3 regions of the Ruminococcus sp. 1001713B170207_170306_F1 genome follow, and region 2 is predicted to be linked to each of the others. Evidence: riboswitches for the same ligand, from Rfam matches in the RefSeq annotation. Region 2 holds a riboswitch; each other region holds the start of a gene.

Region 1 (7,338 bases), on a different contig from region 2:
AATTACCGGAATGCCCAGTTGCAACAGCAGTATCTCTTATCGGAGGAAAATGGAAACTGCTGATTTTGCGTAACTTGAAAGAGCGCCCATGGAGATTCAATGAGCTACAACGAAGTATAGATGGTATTTCACAAAAGGTTTTGACAGATAGTTTAAGGCAAATGATGAATGATGGACTGGCATATCGCCACGATTACCATGAGCAGCCACCGAGAGTTGAATACGGATTAACGGAACTCGGAACAAAAATGCTTCCAATTGTTAATTCACTTGCTGACTTTGGTAACTACTATAAATCACTTATTGAACAGAATTAAGTACGTTAGTATTTGAAAAGCTCGAACAATCGGAAGTTGTAGGAGAAAATTTTTAATGAATATAACAGTTTATCTTGGGGCAAACGAAGGAAATGACCCATGCTTACGAAAAGCAGTTGAGGAATTGGGGGCATGGATTGGAAACAGTGGAAATGCACTTGTTTACGGTGGTTCTAAAGGTGGTTTAATGGGAGCATTGGCAGACAGTGTATTGAAGGCAGGCGGTGATGTTACGGGTGTTGAGCCGAATTTTTTTATTGAAAATGAGTTTCAACATGATGGACTGACAAAACTGATTGTGACTAAGGATATGTCTGAGAGAAAAAACAAAATGATTGAGTTAGGAGAAGCCTTTATTGCCTTCCCGGGCGGCACGGGAACATTGGAGGAAATTGCAGAGGTAATGTCGAAGGTGTCTTTGAAACATCTGGAGGCACCCTGCATTCTCTACAACCTGAACGGTTACTACGATGATTTGAAAGCACTTCTAAATCATATGATTGAAAAAGGATTATCTTCTAACGAGCGACAGGAGGGAATCTTTTTTGTTGAAAATCTGGATGATATAAAGCGAATCTTGAGACGGGCATAACTTATGTTTGCACAGTAAAATGGAGTTGCATTAGCGAAAGACAGAGCACGATCAATTCCAGCTTGAAGAAGAAACAAAAATCATTCATGTCCTTTGTCATATAGTTTCTGTATATTTTTTGGAAGTTTATCAGGTAACATGGCATTTATCGTATCTTCATTACCATCTTTCATTGCTGTTTCATAATACCAGCACTTAAATTTTAAGAGGGAGAGAGTTTTTTGAAGTTCCTGGATTTCAGTTTCAACAGCTGATTTTCTGGCTTCAAATAATTCTTTCCTTTTTTCATAGCTGGCGCTGCCTTCAGATACCCAGATAAAAAATTGCTTTATATCTTTGATCTCAAGCCCAGATTTCTTCAGACATTCAATGATACGAAGCGCTTCCAACTCATTATCGCTGAAATAACGGATGTTTCCTTTACGCTCCAGATTAGGGAAAAAACCTTCCTTGTCATAATATCTTAAGGTAGAAACAGGGAGACCAAACATTGCAGAGACCTGACCGATTGTATACATAAAAAACCTTCTTTCAAAATATGCTTGACCTAAAGTTAACTTTAGGTTGTATGATATTTATATCATATACTATTGTTAGTATAATTACAAGAAATTTTGCATATGGAGGATGTTGAATATGTTAAAAACAGAAGAATTAAAGTTGGTATCTGAATGGGATAAAACTTTTCCACAGAGTGAAAAAGTAGATCATAAGAAAGTGACATTTGTAAATCGTTATGGAATCACACTTGCTGCAGATCTGTATAAGCCGAAAAATGTGTCAGGGAAATATCCTGCGATTGCCGTAAGCGGACCATTTGGTGCAATCAAAGAACAGTGTTCCGGATTATATGCGCAGACGATGGCTGAAAAAGGATATTTAACGATTGCATTTGATCCTTCTTTTACGGGGGAAAGTGGAGGCAATCCAAGATTCATGGCTTCTCCGGATATTAATACAGAAGATTTCATGGCTGCTGTTGATTTTCTTTCTGTTCGGGAAGATGTGGATACGGATAAAATAGGAATCATTGGAATCTGCGGATGGGGTGGAATGGCTCTTAACGCAACTGCATTGGATATAAGAATAAAAGCAACTGTAGCATCTACCATGTATGATATGACAAGGGTAAATGCAAATGGGTACTTTGATTCTGAGGACAGTGAAGAAGCACGTTATGCAAAGAAACAGTCACTGAATGCCCTCAGAACACAAGAATACCGTAAAGGCGAGTATTCCAGAAGCGGTGGTTGTGTTCCACTTCCGGTTCCCGAAGATGCCCCTCTCTTCGTAAAAGATTATAGTGAGTATTATAAAGGCAGATGTTATCATAAAAGGAGCCTGAATTCCAATGGGGGCTGGAACAGTATTGGATGTATGTCATTTATGAATCAGCCAATATTAAAGTACTGTAATGAAATCAGAAGTGCAGTCCTTATCGTTCATGGAGAAAAAGCGCACAGTTATTATTTTGGAAAAGATGCTTATGAAAATATGATCAAGGACAGCAAGTACACATCCAATAAAGAGCTGCTGACAATTCCAGGGGCTGTTCATACAGATCTTTACGATAATCTGGATGTAATCCCATTTGATAAAATCCAGAAATTTTTTAAAGAAAACGGGGTTGGTTAATCATGACATTTGAAGAATATTTGAGTAATATGAAGCCCGGATATACTGTAGACGGTGGAAGTGAAGACCATCTGATCATGCATGAGCTGTCTCAAAGGGCATTAAAAATAACGATGGAGTTGAATAACAAATATCATACAAAAGAAGAAATTGTACAGCTTGCTTTGCCATATGAGATCCTCCTTCAGCATGCCTCTATTGTATCATGCTTATGTGTATTTGGAATTTCCCAGTCATCACTGGGAAGAATCATGGCGCAGGAAAACCTGCCGTCGCTGATCACACTTGAAAAAATATGTACAGCTTTGGGTGTGACATTATCACATTTTTTTCAGGAAGGTAATTCAGAGAATCTGACAGAAAAACAGAAAGAAGTTTTAAGGATATGGAATAATCTGAGTACAAATGAGCAGGAAACAGTGATGTCAATGCTACGTGGTCTTCGGAAGTAGAAGAATAGTTCGAGTATATGTATCGGCTGTTCTTTTTTTATTTTTGTCGTTAAAACGGTAATGTTTTCTTGTGTATACTAGAGCATTAAAGTATAATGAAATCAGTTTTTTTGCATAAGTATTAAAGCTATAATAAGGAAATCGGCAAACCAGATGAAAGTCTGGGACGCAAAGCTACAGGGCCTGTAAAATGGCAGCCAGTTGCATGAAATGAGGTTGCACTGTCTGTTTGGCAGTGCTTTTTTATGGTAGAGCACTTGAATAAGTAATACAGAAGCTGTTTGGAAAAATAGCGGGGAGGTTATTGACAATTAATGAATGTAAAATTAAAATCTGGAAGCAAGCAACTGTAGCCTAGAGGAGGGGAGAAAGATGAAGAAGTGCAAATTAGTACAGAATATAATGAATTTCAAATTTTGTTACATTATATTTTGCACAATTATATGTTTTATTGTTTTATCCGTTCCTACATTTGCCAAAGAAAACTCTGACAATGTTATCCGGGTAGGATCTTTTGAAGAAACTTATAATACCGTCAATGAAAAGGGAGAAAGAAGCGGCTATGGTTATGAGTATCTTCAAGATATTGCAGGTTATGCAGGATGGACATATAAATACATAACAAGTGATTGGAAAAACTGCTTTACACAGTTGGAAAATGGAGAGATTGATATTCTTGGTGACATTTCCTATACAGACGAACGTGCTGAAAATATGCTTTTTTCCGATATGCCTATGGGGGAAGAGAAATATTACATCTATACGGATGCATCCAATATGGATCTTACAGCAGGAAATTTGGATTCTTTTGAGGGAAAAAATATTGGTGTGTCTAAAGATAATATAGTGGAGGATGTGCTTAATGAATGGGAATCAAAATATGGTCTGCATACGAAGCATATCAATGTTTCTACAACCACAGAAATTATGGACAAACTGTCGAAACATGAAATTGACTGCTTCGTTTCGGTAGAAGAATCCCGTTGGGAAGAATCGGATATTTCACCGCTTACAAGTATTGGAGAGACAGAAATCTATTTCGCTATAAATCCAGAACGTCCGGATATCAAAGAAGCACTGGATAGTGCTATGCGCAGAATCAAGGATGACAACCCATTTTACACAGATGATCTCTACAGGCGTTATCTTTCTGCACAGAGCAGCTCGTTTCTTTCAAAAGAAGAAAGTGAGTGGATCGGGCAGCATGGTGCAATCCGGATAGGGTATCTGAATCAGGATGGAGGTATCAGCAGTGTAGATCCATCAACAGGTAAACTGACAGGTGTTATTACAGATTATGTGGATCTTGCAGAAAATTGTCTGCAAGGTCAGACTCTGGAATTTGAATTAAATGGATATGAGACAAGAAGTGAACTGCTTCAGGCATTGCAGGATGGAAAAATAGACCTGATTTTTCATGCAAACCAGAATCCATACTTTGCAGAAACAAATGGATTTGCTTTGTCGGATACGCTGTTGACTCTCAATATGGCAGCAATTACGGCAAAGGATTCTTTTGATGAAAATAAAGAGAATATAGTTGCCGTTGAAAAAGATGATTTTGCATTGAAAGCATATCTTTCATACAATTATCCGCAATGGAAGGTTGTGGAATATGAAACATCAGATGCAGCAGTAAAAGCAATGCAGAAGGGGGAGACGGATTGTATTGTAAGCAATTCAGGTACTGTTTCAGACTATTTGAAAAATAATAAGCTTCATAGTGTTTTCCTGACAAAAGAAGCTGATGTTCCATTTGCTATTCTGCAGGGAGAACCGGTTCTTTTGTCCATTCTGAATAAAACACTGACATCTATACCTACAACTCAATTTTCAGGTGCAGTAGTTTCGTATAATGCTTCCTTACGAAAAGTTACAGCGAAGGATTTTATTCAGGACAATTTACTGACAGTTTCACTTATCGCTGGAATTTCTTTTTTCGTTGTTCTGTGTATAATTCTTAATTCTTTGAAAAAATCAAAACGTGCGGAAGAAAAATCCAAGAAGTCTGCTGAGCAGGCATTGAAGCTGAATCAGGAGCTTGAAGAAAAACAGCAGGAATTACAAAATGCACTTGTAGAAGCACAGAGTGCCAATAAGGCTAAGACTTCCTTTTTAAATAACATGTCTCATGATATCAGAACACCGATCAATGGTATTATTGGCATGCTTACGATTCTTGAGAAAAGCGGAAATGATGCTGAGCGGGCAAAGGATTGCATGAATAAAATACATGAGTCATCGAAACTGCTACTATCATTGATAAATGATGTTTTAGATATGGCAAAGTTAGAATCAGATACAATGGTTTTTGGTGATGAATCCATCAATCTGGATCAGGTATGTCAGGAAATCACGGAGTCACTATCTTTTCAGGCAGAAGAAAAAGGACTTCATGTTATAGGAGAACATGATGATTACAGTGGTATATATGTTTGGAGCAATGCAGTTCATCTGAAAAAAATATTGATGAATCTGTTTACAAACAGTATGAAGTACAATAAGGTGAATGGTTTTATTTACATGAGTATGAGAACGATTGAAAGATTAGAAGATCACATGACATGTGAATTTAAAATAAAAGATAATGGAATTGGAATGTCAGAAGAATTTATAAAAAATGAATTGTTTACTCCATTTGTACAGGCAGATAATTCCCCACGTTCTGATTATAATGGGACAGGTCTGGGAATGCCTATTGTGAAACAACTTGTAGAAAAGATGGGCGGAACCATAACAGTTGAAAGCAAGCTTGGTGAAGGAAGCTGTTTTACTGTAATACTTCCATTTAAAATTGATACGAATGCACGGCCAGAAGAAAAAGAAGATTTTGATGCAGATATATCAGATATCCGGGTATTGCTGGTTGAAGATAATGAGCTGAATGTGGAAATAGCAGAATTTATGCTGACGGAAAATGGGGCTAAAGTAGAAACAGTGAACAATGGGTTAGAAGCTGTTCAGCATTTTGAAGCTTCCGAACCGGGAACATACGATGTTATTTTAATGGATATTATGATGCCGGTGATGGATGGTCTTACTGCTGCAAGAACAATAAGAGACCTGGAACGGCAGGATGCAAAAATAATCCCTATCATTGCTATGACTGCAAATGCATTTAGGGAAGATGCAGAAAAGTGTATGGAAGCAGGAATGAACGCACATCTCGCAAAGCCGCTGGATGCGGAAAAAATTAAGCAGACCATAAGCGAAGAGTTGAGAAAGCAAAATGCCTGTCATAAATGATTATGAGGCAACCGCAGCAATCAGGAGCCTTCCAGATGCATGGGAAAAGCAGACAGGAAACATAGAGAGAGGATTTTGTTATGACAGAAATTAATTTATTTCCGAAGCAACCGCAGTCTGTGACTGTTTTGGTTTTTATAACTGTGCTGATCGTTCTGCTTCTTATCCTGACTGTAATGGTACATATGAGGAACAGAAAACTGAAAAGTACGTTGGAAGAACAGATGGCGGAAAGACGGCTTTTGGATAAGATATGTGCAGATTTTACGGCTGTCTATTATGTTGAATTAAATACCGGTTCCTTTGAAATTCTCCATATAAACGATGGAACCAACGTAAAAAAAATGAATCTGAAACAGGGTGATAATTTCAATTCTTCTGCTGACCAATATGCGGTTCAATATCTGTATGAGAAAGAAAGACAGGAATTTAAGGACTGGATTTCGACAGGGCATCTAAAGGAACAGCTTTCCCGGAAGGAGCGCATTACATACCATTATAGAAGTAAACCGAATCCGAACCAGCATGAATTTTTTGAGGCACAGGCAGCCAAAATATACGAGGATGAGAAACATTTTTTCGCACTGGTGGGTTTTCGGCATATTGATGATATCATGGAAAAAGAAACTACGATCCAGAATCAATTAAAGCAGGCACTGGATGAAGCACGGCTGAGTAATGAAATAATCTCAGCAATTGCTAAGAGTTACTGTTCTATCTACAGGATTGATGTGCAGAAAGATTTTTTTGAAGAGATATCAAATGACTGTGAAATACACAAACTGACAGGAAACAGAGGCAGTGCATCGGAGAAACTGTATCAGCTTTGTGATACAATGGTTGCATCTGAATACCGTTCGCTGATCCGTCCATTTCTGGATGTCTCTACACTTTCAGCAAGATTGAAGACGGAAGAATGTATTTCTACAGAATACAGAATGTGTGATGGCAGTTGGCACAGGATGCTTTTTACTGTAAAAAAACGGGATGGGTCTGGAAATGTAACCCATGTTTTATGTACAGTCCGTAGTATCAGCGATTCCAAGAGACGTGAAGAGGATCTTAACTTTGCTGCGGAAGCAGCAAAGCGGGAAGC
Region 2 (7,338 bases):
GGCTGATGAGTGTATACCTGATGGGGCTGATGTATTCAGGTGCCGTAACACTTCCGACAGTGATTGTTTACTGGGCTACTGTGGAATTCTCTGTAAAAGCAGTGGCAGGTGGTATTTTATATCTGGTACTGATTTCCATATTTGTAATGACACTTTCCTGTGCCCTTGGCTGGATTGTAGCAAAGATCAGCCTGAAGCTGAAACATAAAAGCTTTATCACTGTGATTATTTCCCTGGCTTTCTTTGGTGGATATTATTTTATCTCTTTTCAGGCACAAAGGCTGATCAGCGAACTGCTGGCAAATGCAGTGGTATATGGAATGCAGGTAAAATCCTTTGCATATCCGGTATATTTACTGGGAATGTCTGGTACAGGTGATTTGGGAGCATTGCTTGTGGTGATGGTGGCAGTTCTGGTTTTGTTCGCTGTTATGTGGCTTCTGATGTCAAAAAGCTTTTTGAAAATTGCAACCTCCACAGGAAAAACGGAGCATAAGGTTTACCGGGAAAAAACTGTAAAATGCAAAAGCATTCCGACAGCACTGCTTGGAAGGGAAGTCCTTCATTTTACCTCCAGCCCTAATTATATGCTGAACTGTGGGCTTGGAATTATTCTTCTGCCTGTTGCAGGTATTGCATTTCTGGTAAAGGGAAAAGATTTATGCATGATCTTGAACCAGGTATTTGGGAATCGGCCGGGCTCTGTTATGCTGATTCTTTGTGCAGCCCTTTGTGCCCTGGCATCCATGAATGATATGTCAGCGCCATCTGTTTCATTAGAGGGAAAAAACCTCTGGCTGATTCAGTCACTTCCCATTACACCCTGGCAGGTACTAAGAGCTAAACTGCTCCTGCATGCAGGGCTGACAGGGATTCCCATGCTGTTCTGTGTTATTTGTATGGCAGTGACAGGAATCTGTCCATGGGAACAACTACTTTTAAGCTTTGTACTGGGTTTGGGATATTTATTATTGATGGCACTGTCAGGACTTTTCCTGGGCCTCAAAATGCCAAATCTAAATTGGACCAGTGAACTGGCACCAATAAAACAGAGTACCTGTGTTGCGGTTAATCTTTTTGGAGGATTTTTATATACGCTTTTGTTTGCAGCCAGTTATTTAATGACCGACCTATGGAAAATGGGATTTGCAGGATATACAGGAATATTCACAGGAATTACTTTTCTTTTATGTCTGGTTTTATATAGATGGTTGAAAAAGAAAGGAAGCCAGATACTGGCGGAGCTGTAATATGTGAGTCGGTACATTTTTTCGGCAAGGATGATTTTCTAAAAAACAGACACATTTTCCTATAATTTTGACCTATCCCCAAAACGGATATCGGATATACTTTAATTTATAAGATATCAGGGTCAAAAGATCTTTTGCCACTCATTTGATACCTCGGATTGCGACCCAGCTACGCTGCTCCCGCAATCCTCCAAATATTCGAAATCCGCTGATTTACTGCGTAAATCGCTACTTTCTCATATTTGGAGTGTCCCAAGTTCAAACGCCTTATCGTGCAAGCACGAACGGCTTTTTGACCTTTTGACATTGGTATCATTATATTTTATTATTAAGAAAGCTGTTAAAAAGGCAATTCTGGAAACAAAAGAAGAGATCATAAAGTAATATTCCAAGACATAGTTAGGGAGGGAACCCAGTATGATCCGTATGGAAATCGCACTTTTCCTGGTGATGGGAATGGTTGCTTTTATTTATTTTTCATCTGAAAAGAAAATAACGAAACTGCACCGCACATTTTCTGTTCTGCTGGTCACGGTGCTAGTCTATCTGGCGTTTGACGGGATTACGGTTTATACAGTCAACCACCTGGATACGGTACCATCGCTGCTAAATAACCTTGCGCACCGTGTTTTTATGGGAAGTATGGCACTTGTCATTTTTTTATTTTACCGTTATATAGCCATATTGGTAGAGGAAGAAACCGGAAAGCCCAGAAAAATGGATAAAGCCGCCTGGGTGATCCTTGTATTATCTGAGCTGGGGGAATGGCTTCTGCCCATTTATTATACGCAGACAAAATGGGGCAACTATTCAGACGGCGTTTATACATATGTCTGTTATGCGAGTGTGGGATTCTATTTGTTCCTTTGCTCCGGGATGTTATTTGGAAACTGGAAAAAGATCAATGCGAAAAAGAAATTTGCAATCGGTGCAGCCCTGATCGTAGAATTGATGGTCTGTGTGCTCCAGGGGCTGCACCACACCTGGCTGATCAGCGGAATGGGAATCACGCTGATGACCCTGACTTTTTACCTGACCTTGGAGAACCCGGACATTATCCGCGCAGAGCTTACAGAACAGAAGATGTCCATGCTGTACCTGAAAAGCCAGGTCAATCCCCATTTCCTCTATAATACCCTGGATACCATCCGGATCCAGGCAGAACTGAACCGAGATAAAAAAGTGGCGGACCTTCTCATGCATCTGTCAGATTTTTTCAGGATGAGCGTAAAGGTTGACCGCCAGATGGTAGAGCTGGATGATGAGCTGGATCTGCTGGATGCCTATATGGAACTGATGTGTTACCGGTATCCGTCCCTTCACTGCGAGTACAATATAGATCCAGACCTTGGCGGTGTGCAGGTGCCCAATTTTATCCTTCAGCCCCTTGTGGAGAACAGCCTGCTCCATGGTCTGAAAAACAAGGGATATAAAGGGGCGGTTGTAATTTCTGCCCAAAAATCGGGAGAAGATATGCTGGTTACAATTATGGATACCGGAAGTGGGTTTGCAGAAGGAAAAAAAGAACAGGTAAACAGTCTGCTTACAAATTATGCGAAGCAGGCGGCAAAACTGGAGGGGAACAGTATCGGGATCCTGAATGTACAAAAAAGGATCAAGTTGCTGTGTGGACAGAAATATGGATTATGGTATGCAGAGAATGAAAAAGGCGGTGTGACAGCGCACCTGCTTTTGCCATGTAAGGAGGCGGGGAAATGAAGAAAATGCGTGTGGTTCTGGTGGATGATGAGATCATGATCCGGGAAGGCTTTAAGAAATTGTTTAACTGGGAAGAGCACGACTGCCAAGTGGTGGGCGAGGCTTCAGACGGCATGGAAGCACTGACCGTAATAGAGGAACTGTTGCCAGACATTGTGATCATGGATATCAACATTCCAATCATGAACGGTCTGAAAGTAATCCAGACCTGCAGGCTCCGTTATCCGGACATGGCATTTATTATTGTATCTGGCTATGATGATTTTTCATATTGCAGGGAAGCGTTGCGGATGCAGATCACAGACTATATTTTAAAGCCGGTGAATTATGAGGAATTCGGCTCCTGCATCGATCGACTGAAAATAGCTTTGTATGAAAAGAAAAGGGCTGAAGTCCCGGAAGAACAGCGGAACCGCACTATAAGTGAGGTTCTCCGATATCTGCAGGAGCATCTGGAAGAAGAAATCAGCCTGAATATACTGGCAGACGAATTTCATCTCAGCCCAGCCTATATCAGCCAGCTTTTCAAAAACGAGATTGGAGTAAATTTCTTATCCTACCTGACTAGTAGCCGTATGGAAAAAGCTAAAAAGTTACTGATCGCCACCTCTCTTTCCATAGGCGAAATTTCTGTCCAGTGCGGGTATGGCGATTATAGAGTCTTTACAAAAGCGTTTAAGAAGGCAGAAGGCTGTACGCCATCTCAGTACCGCAGGGATTTCTATGAAGAATAAGTATTCTGTCTGCTATTAATTTTTAAGAAGCCTGTGTCTATGTAAATTAACTTTTATCTAAAAAATTGACACAAACTGATAGAAAATGAGCCTATTTAAGTATCGGCTCTTCGTGTAAGATAATATCCAGTAAGGAACCTCTTTTGTTTTTTATCAGATGAACCAGATAGGGGAATCTGATAAAAAACAGGATATTGAGGAAATAGGAAATGAAAAGTGAGACGCTAAGACGCAGTACTGATTTATAGGAAGCAGTTACTGCGTCTTTTGTTTTACTCAAAAATGAACAAATTAGTAGATTGGAGCAAAGAAAATAAGACGTGAAAAAGTAAAATGGAAAAAACTAGAGCATGTATCAGTCAGATTTACAAAATGAAACATCAAAAGTGATAATAAAGGAGTTGAAAGAAATGTTTGACAGGATTGATTTCCACGTCAGGGAACCGGAAGCAGGAAATTCCCACATCCCTGCATGGGCAAAAGAAGAACATATGGAACAAAGTGTTTCAGAAAAAGAACTTTGGAGTTATGAAAACAATAAAAAACGAGGAGACAAGATCATGAAAAAGTCAGTATTGTTATTAATTTTAACAGCCATGGTCATTACAGCAAGTGCCTGCGACGGATCTGATGTAACAGGTACCATGACGATGAACAGTAGTGCAAAGCAGGAGGCGAAAAGCACAGAGGCTTCTATAGCTGGGAATGAAACCTCCCAAAATACCACAACTACCTCTTCTGCCGTTACAGAACTGGACAATATGCTGAATGAAATCAACACGGATGTCCAGCCTGGAACAGCAGGCAGTTCCTTAAAAACTGTAAAAGTGGCAGCCAATCTTCTGGACTGGGGAACCGAAACCAGCCTTAGTCAGGAAGAAATCAAAAGTGAGACTGTCCGGTGGCTTTCGGATAAAGGAAACGACGAACAGGCGGAATTTTCCCAGAAGATAGCAGATGTATATGATGCATACCAGGAACTCCTTGGGGAGAATGCTGAAGAACTGCTTTCGTCAGCTGGTTATACTGGCAAAGGGTATCCATGGGGCAGCTCAAAAGTTGAGGCAATTGAAACTATCAAAGATGTGGTACAGCTTCCTGAGAATCGTGAGGATGTTGTAGCGATGGAACCTACAGAAACAGATGTGACGAGCAGTCAGGACAACCAGGATGGACAGTCGGATGCCGGGCAGTCATCTGATGGTAATTATCAGTCCCAGACAGATCAAACCGACTTCCCAGGACCAGATACTGCCATGCTTGTAAATCTGAGGGGTGATACCACAACGGTTTATAAACTGGCTGATGGAAGATATATGGACCGGACCAATACGGTATATACCTTTGATGGCGTTGACACCTGGATCGATGAATCCGGCGTAGAGTGGAATGAAACAGTCCAGACCTCTGAAGCAGAGGAAAATGTACAAGATCCTTATGATCTGTACTCCTGGGATCCGGAAACCGGAACCTATATCCCATATCAGCAGTCAGACGGAAATGGAGAGCCAATCGGAAGAGGAAATGGCTGGTACTATTATGATGACGAAGCCGGAACTTATATACTCTGGTAAAAAAGCGTGAAGGATATCCATGAGGCTGAGGATCTGATTTGGATGTAAGGACTGATTAGAATAAGCACAACGAGTCGGAGGTCACGGGTAGCAAAGTGGCTTCCGGCTTTTTTTGGCATTAAGGCGGTGATGTTTTCCTTGTGTAAAGTGGAGTGAGAGAGTATAATAAAATCAGTTTTTTGCATAATTTTAAAAGCTATAATAAGGAAATCGGCAAACCAGATGAAAGTCTGGGACGCAAAGCTACAGGGCCTGTAAAATGGCAGCCAGTTGCATGAAATGAGGTGCACTGTCTGTTTGGCAGTGCTTTTAATTTGTATATCTAAAGATATTATTCGAGAGGGACATGTTTATGAAAAAGTTGAACGATGAGGATATACAGGCATATTTTCTGGCTGGAAACTCCGGATTCTGGAAAGTAGAGTCTGAAGAAGGAAAAAAGACAAGACTGTATACAGATGAAATCACAGACGAACTGTTTGGAATTACAGAAGATCTGTCTCCGGAAAAATGTATGGAGTATGTGGCAGAACATATTTATCCGCAGGAGAGGGAGTGCTTCTGGGATTACATGGAAGAACTGAAAAGCCATGAATCAGAAGCTGTTTACCGTTATATGCATCCTGTAAAAGGAGTCATTTATATACGCTGCACAGGAAGGAGAGTCTCATCTCCAGACAACATGATCAGGCTTGTGGGTTACCATCTGGAAGCAGGAAATATTGTCCATTTTGAAAAAGAAAAACTTCTGGAGAACCGATTGCTGCAACAGAACCAGCAATTAAAGGATGAAAATAAAAACCAGATCTTTTATTATAAAGAACTTCTGGATACGATAAGTGTTGGAGTGCTGTCCTATACCTTGCCAGAGCATGAGATTGTCCATATGAATGCAGAGGCTATGCGTATCTATGGAGTGGAGACAATTGAGGAAGCACAGGAAAATCTTGGCAGACTCATAGGGGCTGTGTCCTATTTAAATCAGAATGTAATTGAGAAACTGATGGATATGCGGTACCATGACGGAGCTGTTTCTTATGAATGTGTAATCCCTGACAGAAAGGGACATCTGACACCGGCGATTGCGAAAACGGAAATTTTTTATACATCAGACGGGAAAAAAACAATACTAACCACATTCCTTGATATTTCTGAAAATGTTACTCTGAAAAAATCACTGAAAGAAGCACAGGAAAGCAATGCGGTCATATCCGCAATTTCAAAGATTTACTGGACGATTTATTCTATGGATCTACGAACAGACAGTTTTGAAGAAGTAGTCGGGGGCGAGGTGATGCATCGGTTGACAGGTAGTCACGGATGTGCTTCAGAAGCATTTCGTACCGCACGGAAAAGTGTTGTTTCCAGAGAGGATCAGAAATCCATGCGGGAGTTTTTTGATGTTACAACGCTGGCAGACAGACTGCAGCAGGAAGAAACGGTTGCGAGAGAATATCTTGCTGCAGATGGGCACTGGCATATGGGACGATTCATTGTGAAGCAGCGTGATGCAAACGGAACTGTTACGGAGGTGCTTTATGTAGCACGTGACATTACGGGAGAAAAAAAGCAGGAGTTCGAATATCAGGAACAGTTAAAAAAGATCGCTCAGGAAGCGGAAAAAGCGAATGTTTCAAAAACAGATTTTCTCAGACGAATGAGTCACGATATCCGAACTCCAATCAATGGAATCCGTGGAATTACGCAGATTGCAAACCATTTTCCGGGAGATCTGGAAAAACAACAGGAGTGCAGAGATAAGATCTTGACAGCATCTGGATTTCTTCTGAATCTTGTGAATGATATTTTGGATATGAATAAAATGGAATCCGGAACATTGCAGCTGGAAGAAAAAACTTTCGATTTACGCAAGGTACTGGGAGAATCGACCGGTATTGTTGAGATGCAGGGACATGAAAAGGGAATTTCATTGAACGTGGGAACTGTCAATATCATACATAATCAGCTGGTCGGAAGTCCTCTTCATCTTCAGCAGATCCTGCAGAATATAGGAAGTAATGCAGTAAATTATAACCATGTGGGTGGTAAGATTATTGTTGG
Region 3 (7,338 bases), on a different contig from region 2:
ATTCTTACCTGTAAGCACCATGACGGCTTCTGCCTGTGGCCTACCAGATATACCAGTCACAGCGTTGCAGCAAGCCCGTGGAAAAATGGCAGGGGAGATGTGGTCCGGGAAGTGTCCGAAGCATGCCGCCGCCATGGACTGAAATTTGGAATTTATCTTTCTCCATGGGATCGAAACCAGCCCTGCTATGGAATGGGAAAAGAGTATGACGATTACTACCTGTCCCAGCTTACAGAGCTTCTTACCAGATACGGGGAAATCTTCAGTGTCTGGCTGGATGGTGCATGTGGGGAAGGACCTAATGGGAAAAAACAGGTCTACGACTGGAATCGCTATTACGAATGTGTTCGAAAATATCAGCCAGACGCATGTATCTGTGTCTGCGGGCCAGATATCCGATGGTGTGGAAATGAAGCTGGCGATGTAAGAAAATCTGAGTGGAGTGTTGTTCCTGCGCGTACAGCACTTGCAGAGAGTGTACAGGAAAGAAGCCAGCAGACCGATGATGAGGAATTCAGAATGCGCCGGATTACCAGTGATATGGAAGATCTTGGAAGCAGAAAAGCGCTTGAAGGTGAAACGGATCTGATCTGGTATCCGGCAGAAGTAAATACTTCTATAAGACCTGGATGGTTTTATCATCCAGAAGAAGATGATCAGGTGAAAAGTCTGGAAGAGCTGGTTCATATCTATATTGGGGCTGTTGGAGGAAATGCAACCTTTTTGTTAAACATTCCACCTATGCCAAACGGACTTCTTCATAAAAATGATGTTAAACGTCTGGAAGAATTTGGAAACTGGAAAAAGAAATCTTTTGCTCATAATTTAATGAGTACAGCACATGTTTTTTCGGAAAATGAAGATCCGGCGCATCCGGCTTCTAATTTGACAGAGGATACTTTGGAAGCATGGTATCAGCCTGAAAGCAGTGAGCTGCCAGTAGAGATAACGATTTGCCTGGACGACTCATACAATTTGGGGTATCTGGTATTAAAAGAGGCTGTCTGCTATAGCCAGAGAGTAGAAAAATATGAGGTATTTGTTAAAGAAGGGGAAATATGGAACAGTATTTACACAGGAACGGTAATTGGCTATCAGAAGATCATTCCTGTTAAGGGGAAAAAAGCCAGGGAAATGAAAATTGTTTTACATGATTTCCGTGTACTTCCGCTTCTAACGTTTATTGGGATTTATCCGGAAAATACCTGAGCGGTTAAGTATTGTTTTATATTATTTCATAAATTAAATAAATAATTATTTATAAAAATACCCTTTAGGAGTAGAAATCATCCTAAAGGGTATTTTCCTCTTAAGCGATATACAGGGGAGGGGTGGTAGTTTCTACCTTAAGAGGGAAGCATGTGGCAAGTACAATACCGTATGGTTATCTTAAAGATAAGGATGATTCGAATATATGGGTCAGTGATGAAGAAGCGGCAGCAGTTGTACAGAGAATCTTCCACAGTAGCAGGGATTCTGAAGAAAAGAGAGTATCTTGGTCATACAGTAAACTTCAAAACCAGAAAGCATTTTAAGGAGAGGTAAAGCCGTCTATCTGGTAAAAACTTGCACAGAATGTAGCAAAGATTCAAAGAGAAGAGGCTAACCTGCTTTTGGGGGATATTGAATCATGGAAATGTCAGAGATGATTGCAGCAATGCAGGAGAAAATCAACCGGATGCTGGTTACAGAAGCAAGCCGACAGGAAATATGACAGGAGTGATTTGAAAGTAAATTGAAATGGAAATATGACGGAGAGTGTGATATGATTTCAAGGTAGAAGGACCTGCACAAGGTGGATTACACTCATATGAATTTACGGCTGATACGGAATAAAGAAAACAGGTATAAAAGGATTTTTTTCAGAAAGATTGTTATTATTTTGCCATATCCAGCAGAACAACGTGCATGGCATTGTCCGCATTGTAAAAAGTATTGATGTGGATGGAAGCTGAAGAGCAATTATAAAGTTTTACGACTTGTAGAATATGAAAATGCTGTAAGGAGAAAGAGATGGAATGGTTTGGGATTGTAGCATTGTTGCTGCTACTTTGTTATTCAGCGTATCCGGGAAAAGTAAAGCGTTTGGAAACGAAAGTAAAACGATTGGAGAAAAAGCAGAGAGGAGTGGCATATATGTCAAAGCTGATTAATGATCTTGTAGGAAAACAATGTATTATCAGATCAGAGTTCATTTTTAGTTTTGCGGAAAAAACTGAATTATCCTGCAAGATTATAGATGCAGATGATGAATGGATAAAAATTTGTTATACAGAGAAAAAAGATAAGTTTGCCTTTTTGCCCCAGCCAATGGCCGCACCTTCCCTTTTGAAAAAAGAGATCGTACAGATTCCATTAAAAGATGAAATTCCGGAGCGCCAGATCTGCCTGGTGTATGACAGCCAGCATCCTATGGGAGCTGCGGCAAGAGAACTAAAAAATACAATTCTATTGAATTGATTACATAAAAGAGGTGAAAGCGGAATGAATCCATATGTATCAGTAATCTTGACAATAGCAGTATGCCTTTTGCTATTTGTTTTATGGATTATATATGAAAATTATAAAAATAAAAAGCGTATCTTGACTAAAATTCGAAGAAACTGGGGGAAGCCGTATACCAGACAATATGAGCCTGGTGACATTGAGCAGATTTCCCATTATTTTAGACGAAGAGAAAAAGAAGGTTTCGCAATAGATGATATTACCTGGAATGATCTGGATATGGATCGCCTTTATAAGATGGTAAATCAGACGATTTCTTCTCCTGGGGAAGATGTGCTTTATGATATGATGCGAAGACCTGTATTTTCTCAGGCTGAAATAGACAAAAGAGATGAGTTGATAGATTTTTTTTCCCAACATGAAAAAGAACGGGAGCATATGCAGCTGCTCCTGTCGCAGATTGGAAAAACGAGATTAGGTTCTTTGTCGGATACGGTATTGGCTCTTAAAAGTTCTTCTGAGGTAAAAACAGGAATCCATTGGTTTATGTTGATACTGCTGGTGTTGAATGTTGCAGTGCTTTTACCTGTGAAGCCAGTAGTTGGCTTTTTTTGCTTCATAGTCTTAATGATAACAAATATTACAATTTATTATGCAGGCAATGACCGAAAATTAATTGAAGCTTACCTGGATTGTTATGCACACTTGCTTCGAATGTTATCTGTTGCAGAAAAAATAAAGAATGTGCAATGGTCAGAAACAAGAAAGCAGATGTCTGCTATTGCAGAAGCCAGAGCGGTGTTTAAGGGTCTTAACCGGAAAGCAATTTTTTTGACCAGTAAAAATACAGATGGAGGAGATCCGGCACAGATTCTTATGGACTATATCAGAATGCTGACTCATATAGACATTCTGGTTTATAACGGTCTTTTGAAAAAAATTCAGGACAAAACGGACTCTATTTTGAAGCTTATTGATAATATTGGAGAACTGGATGCGTGTATTTCCATTGCATCTTTTCGGGAACTTCTTACGCTTTGGTGCAAACCTGAGTTTAAAAGCTGGGAAAGTGGTGTCACGCAGATTGAAATGGCTGTAGAAGATCTGTATCACCCACTGCTTCAGGAGGCAGTTGCCAATAGCTTTCAAGTAGCCGGAGGAACTTTGGTAACCGGTTCTAACGCATCCGGAAAATCTACATTCCTAAAAAATGTTGCAATGAACAGTATTCTTGCCCAGACGCTTGTTACCTGTACTTGTTCATCCTACCAGGCACCGTTTTTGAAAGTTATGACATCTATGGCATTGCGGGATGATATAGAGAGTGGAGAGAGCTATTTTATTGTAGAAATCAAGTCGCTGAAACGAATATTGGAAGAAAGTAAGAAAAGGGAGCCACTTTTATGTATTATTGATGAAGTGCTTCGAGGTACAAATACGGTTGAGAGGATTGCTGCTTCATCCAGAATTTTAAATGCACTTCGGCAAAAATGGGTGCTGCCTTTTGCAGCTACTCATGACATAGAACTGTCGTACATTTTGGATTCCCAGTATGAAAACTATCATTTTGAGGAAGACGTACAGGAAAAAGAGGTGGTATTTTCCTATATCCTGAAAAAGGGAAGAGCCACATCCCGAAATGCGATTCAGCTTTTGGATATGTTAGGTTATGACAAGGAAATTGTAGAGGATGCACGAAATGCGGCATTTAATTTTGAAAATAAAGGAATCTGGGATGCCTTATAAATGCAGCAGATCATGTCTGGAAACAGTAATGTCAATGCTGCGTGGACTTCGGAAGAAGGAGAACAGTTCGAGTATATGTATCGGCTGTTCTTTTTTTAAATTTTTAAGTGTTAAAGCGGTGAGGTTTTTCTTGTGTAAAGTAGAGCAATGGAGTATAATAAAATAGGTTTTTGCATAATTTTAAAAGCTATAATAAGAAAATCGGCAAAACAGACGAAAGTCTGTGACGCAAAGCTACAGGGCCTGTAAAATGGCAGCCAGTTGCATGAACTGAGGTGCACTGTCTGTGAGACAGTGTTTTTTTACGGTGTTATTTCATAGACGTAACAATAATAATTTTATGGCAGGGAATCAGATATGAAAAATACGAGAAGGATAGTTAGGATAGACAGAAAATGAAAGGAAAAAAAGTGATTGCAGGCATTCTGCTTGCGGGAATTTTAGCAGTCACCCTGGCAGGGTGTAAAAACACAGATAACACGAAAGAAGAAACAGAAAAGCCCGTTATTACCCTCGGCAGTGACAGCTATCCGCCATACAATTATCTGAACGAGGATGGCGTACCGACGGGCATAGATGTAGAACTGGCTACAGAAGCTTTCAAAAGAATGGGATATCAGGTGGAGGTTGCCCAGATCAACTGGGAGAAGAAAAAAGAACTGGTGGAGAGCGGAGAGATTGACTGTATCATGGGTTGTTTTTCCATGGAAGGGCGTCTTGATGGTTACCGCTGGGCGGGACCATATATAGCAAGCCGTCAGGTGGTCGCTGTAAATGAGAATAGTGATATTTATAAACTGAGTGACCTGGAGGGAAAGAACCTGGCTGTCCAGTCCACAACCAAACCGGAAGGCATTTTTCTGGACCGGACAGATGATAGAATCCCAAAACTGGCAAATCTGATCAGTCTCGGACACCGGGAGTTGATTTATACATTTCTGGGAAAAGGATATGTAGATGCAGTCGCCGCACATGAGGAATCTGTTGTCCAGTATATGAAGGATTATGACGCAAGCTTTCGTATCCTGGAAGAGCCTCTGATGATCACTGGAATAGGTGTCGCTTTTGCAAAAGATGATGACAGAGGAATCTGTGAGCAGATGAGCCAGACGCTGGAAGAAATGCGTCAGGATGGCACATCCCTGAAAATTATTGGAAAATATCTGGATGATCCCCAGAAATATCTGGAGGTGGATGATCTTGGATATTAAGAGGAAGACAAAAGAAAAACGGATCCAGCTGATTGGAGGTCTGTTTGGAATCTGTGTGGCTGTAGGTTCACTGTTTTATTTTTTCCATGCAGAAAAAACGGAAGCCGAGAAAAGAATGGTAGAGATTGTAAATTATGTCAAAGTGCAGTGTTCCACCTACACCCATTATAATGAATCTTCGGAATCCAAAAGCCTCCTCCGTGCCATTGAAAGTGCCAGACAGATGAGTACAAATATTAAAATGGAGACAGAAAACGGCGGGCAGCTAAGCCGGGAGTTCCTGAAAGAAAACCTGCAGACTCTCTGGGTGGATGGTATCATTGTACTGGATACAGAGGGAAAGACGGACTGCGAATACAGTACGGATGAGTCTCTGACCGATGAGATTACGGAGTATCTGCAAAAAGACATTATCATGGATTTTACCGGATATGAAGAAAGATCTTATTCAGAACGGTTTGCCAGGGAAGACGGATCCTATATTGATATTGCAGCTTGTGCCAGAAAAGATGCACCGGGTATTGTGGCAATCTACTATTACACACCTCCTGAATTTGCCAGAAACTATACACTGACGATACAAGGGCTTTTAAATGGTTATAGTATCCAGAAAGATGGAACGATTATTGTTGCAGACGAGGGGATTGTTGTTGCCAGCAATGATCAGAGCCTGTTGGGGCAGAATACGGCTGACAACGAAGTTGTTCAGGCAATGAAGAGGCATACAGACAGTCAGCACATTTATCATTTGAAGAATGAAGGAACAGGATGCTACGGAATCATGCTGAAGCAGAGGGATTACTATATTTATGCATATCTTCCGGATACAGAAGTGTTCCATAATCTTCCATTAAGTGTGATAAGTGTTATTTTTCTTTATTTTCTGATGTTCAGTATATTCTGGTTCTGGACATACAGAACCAATCTGGCACACCGAAAACAGGAACAGGAAAAAGATGAAAAATATAAAGAAGAACTTCTGATAGCAGCAAAAAAGGCAGAAGCAGCCAATGAGGCAAAAACAGAGTTTCTACAGCGAATGAGCCATGATATCCGGACTCCGATCAATGGAATCTGCGGCATGGTACATATGGCAGACTATTATGCAGATGATATGGAAAAGCAGACGGAATACAGAACAAAGGTGAAAGAAGCATCTAACCTGCTGCTGGAACTGGTAAATGAAATTCTGGATATGAGTAAGCTGGAGTCAGGCGAAATCGTTCTGGAAGAGATTCCATTTAATCTGAGCAGTATTTCAAGGGAAGTACTTTCTGTAATCGAGCAGATGGCTGCAGAACAGAATATCAGGATCGTGTGGGAGAAAAAAGAAATCACACACCGGGATTTTATTGGAAGTCCGGGGTATGTGAAACGGGTGATGATGAATATCCTGTCCAATGCGGTGAAATATAACAGAGAAAACGGACATATCTATATCAGCTGCATGGAAATCCCAGCCGGACAGCCAGGAATGACCACAATGGAATTTGTCTGCCGGGATACCGGAATCGGAATGACTGAGGAGTTCCAAAAACATATTTTTGAACCATTTGCACAGGAACACACAGGAAGCCGCACAAAATTTGCCGGAACAGGACTTGGGATGCCGATTGCAAAGAATCTGGTCGAGAAAATGGGCGGAGCCATTACCTTTGAAAGTGAAGAAGGAACAGGAACTACATTTGTGATCCGGGTTCCGTTCAAAATAGATATGAATGCGGATAAACGTGAAAAACAGAAGGATGTATCAGAAAAATCTATAAAGGGGCTGCATATTCTTCTGGCAGAAGATAATGAGCTGAACATGGAAATTGCAGAATTTATGCTCCAGAATGAAGGTGCTGAGGTGACGAAAGCATGGAATGGACAGGAAGCTGTTGAGCTATTCAGAAAAAGTAAACCTGGTGAATTTGATGTCATTCTTATGGACATT

What was found. Region 2 has a riboswitch for cyclic di-GMP ahead of I4V84_RS18045 (ATP-binding protein). Riboswitches for the same ligand answer to the same signal wherever they lie in the genome.
Region 1: it holds a riboswitch for cyclic di-GMP, as region 2 does, so the genes downstream of both, I4V84_RS16145 (transporter substrate-binding domain-containing protein) here and I4V84_RS18045 (ATP-binding protein) in region 2, are expected to answer to the same signal.
Region 3: it holds a riboswitch for cyclic di-GMP, as region 2 does, so the genes downstream of both, I4V84_RS00320 (transporter substrate-binding domain-containing protein) here and I4V84_RS18045 (ATP-binding protein) in region 2, are expected to answer to the same signal.

The regions. Positions count from the first base shown of each region.
Region 1 is NZ_JADPEX010000030.1:15,254-22,591, forward strand. Features, by position in the region: gene I4V84_RS16120 (helix-turn-helix domain-containing protein) at 1-317, shown strand, start outside; gene I4V84_RS16125 (TIGR00730 family Rossman fold protein) at 373-909, shown strand; gene I4V84_RS16130 (MerR family transcriptional regulator) at 990-1,427, opposite strand; gene I4V84_RS16135 (alpha/beta hydrolase) at 1,546-2,544, shown strand; gene I4V84_RS16140 (helix-turn-helix transcriptional regulator) at 2,547-2,996, shown strand; cyclic di-GMP riboswitch class I at 3,130-3,205, shown strand; gene I4V84_RS16145 (transporter substrate-binding domain-containing protein) at 3,369-6,242, shown strand; gene I4V84_RS16150 (histidine kinase dimerization/phospho-acceptor domain-containing protein) at 6,323-7,338, shown strand, end outside.
Region 2 is NZ_JADPEX010000038.1:2,749-10,086, forward strand. Features, by position in the region: gene I4V84_RS18025 (hypothetical protein) at 1-1,250, shown strand, start outside; gene I4V84_RS18030 (histidine kinase) at 1,668-2,969, shown strand; gene I4V84_RS18035 (helix-turn-helix domain-containing protein) at 2,966-3,703, shown strand; gene I4V84_RS18040 (hypothetical protein) at 4,114-5,277, shown strand; cyclic di-GMP riboswitch class I at 5,480-5,555, shown strand; gene I4V84_RS18045 (ATP-binding protein) at 5,630-7,338, shown strand, end outside.
Region 3 is NZ_JADPEX010000001.1:65,653-72,990, reverse strand. Features, by position in the region: gene I4V84_RS00340 (alpha-L-fucosidase) at 1-1,209, shown strand, start outside; partial or broken gene I4V84_RS00335 (recombinase TnpX) at 1,353-1,542, shown strand; gene I4V84_RS19745 (hypothetical protein) at 2,014-2,460, shown strand; gene I4V84_RS00325 (DNA mismatch repair protein MutS) at 2,584-4,191, shown strand; cyclic di-GMP riboswitch class I at 4,385-4,460, shown strand; gene I4V84_RS00320 (transporter substrate-binding domain-containing protein) at 4,587-5,402, shown strand; gene I4V84_RS00315 (ATP-binding protein) at 5,386-7,338, shown strand, end outside.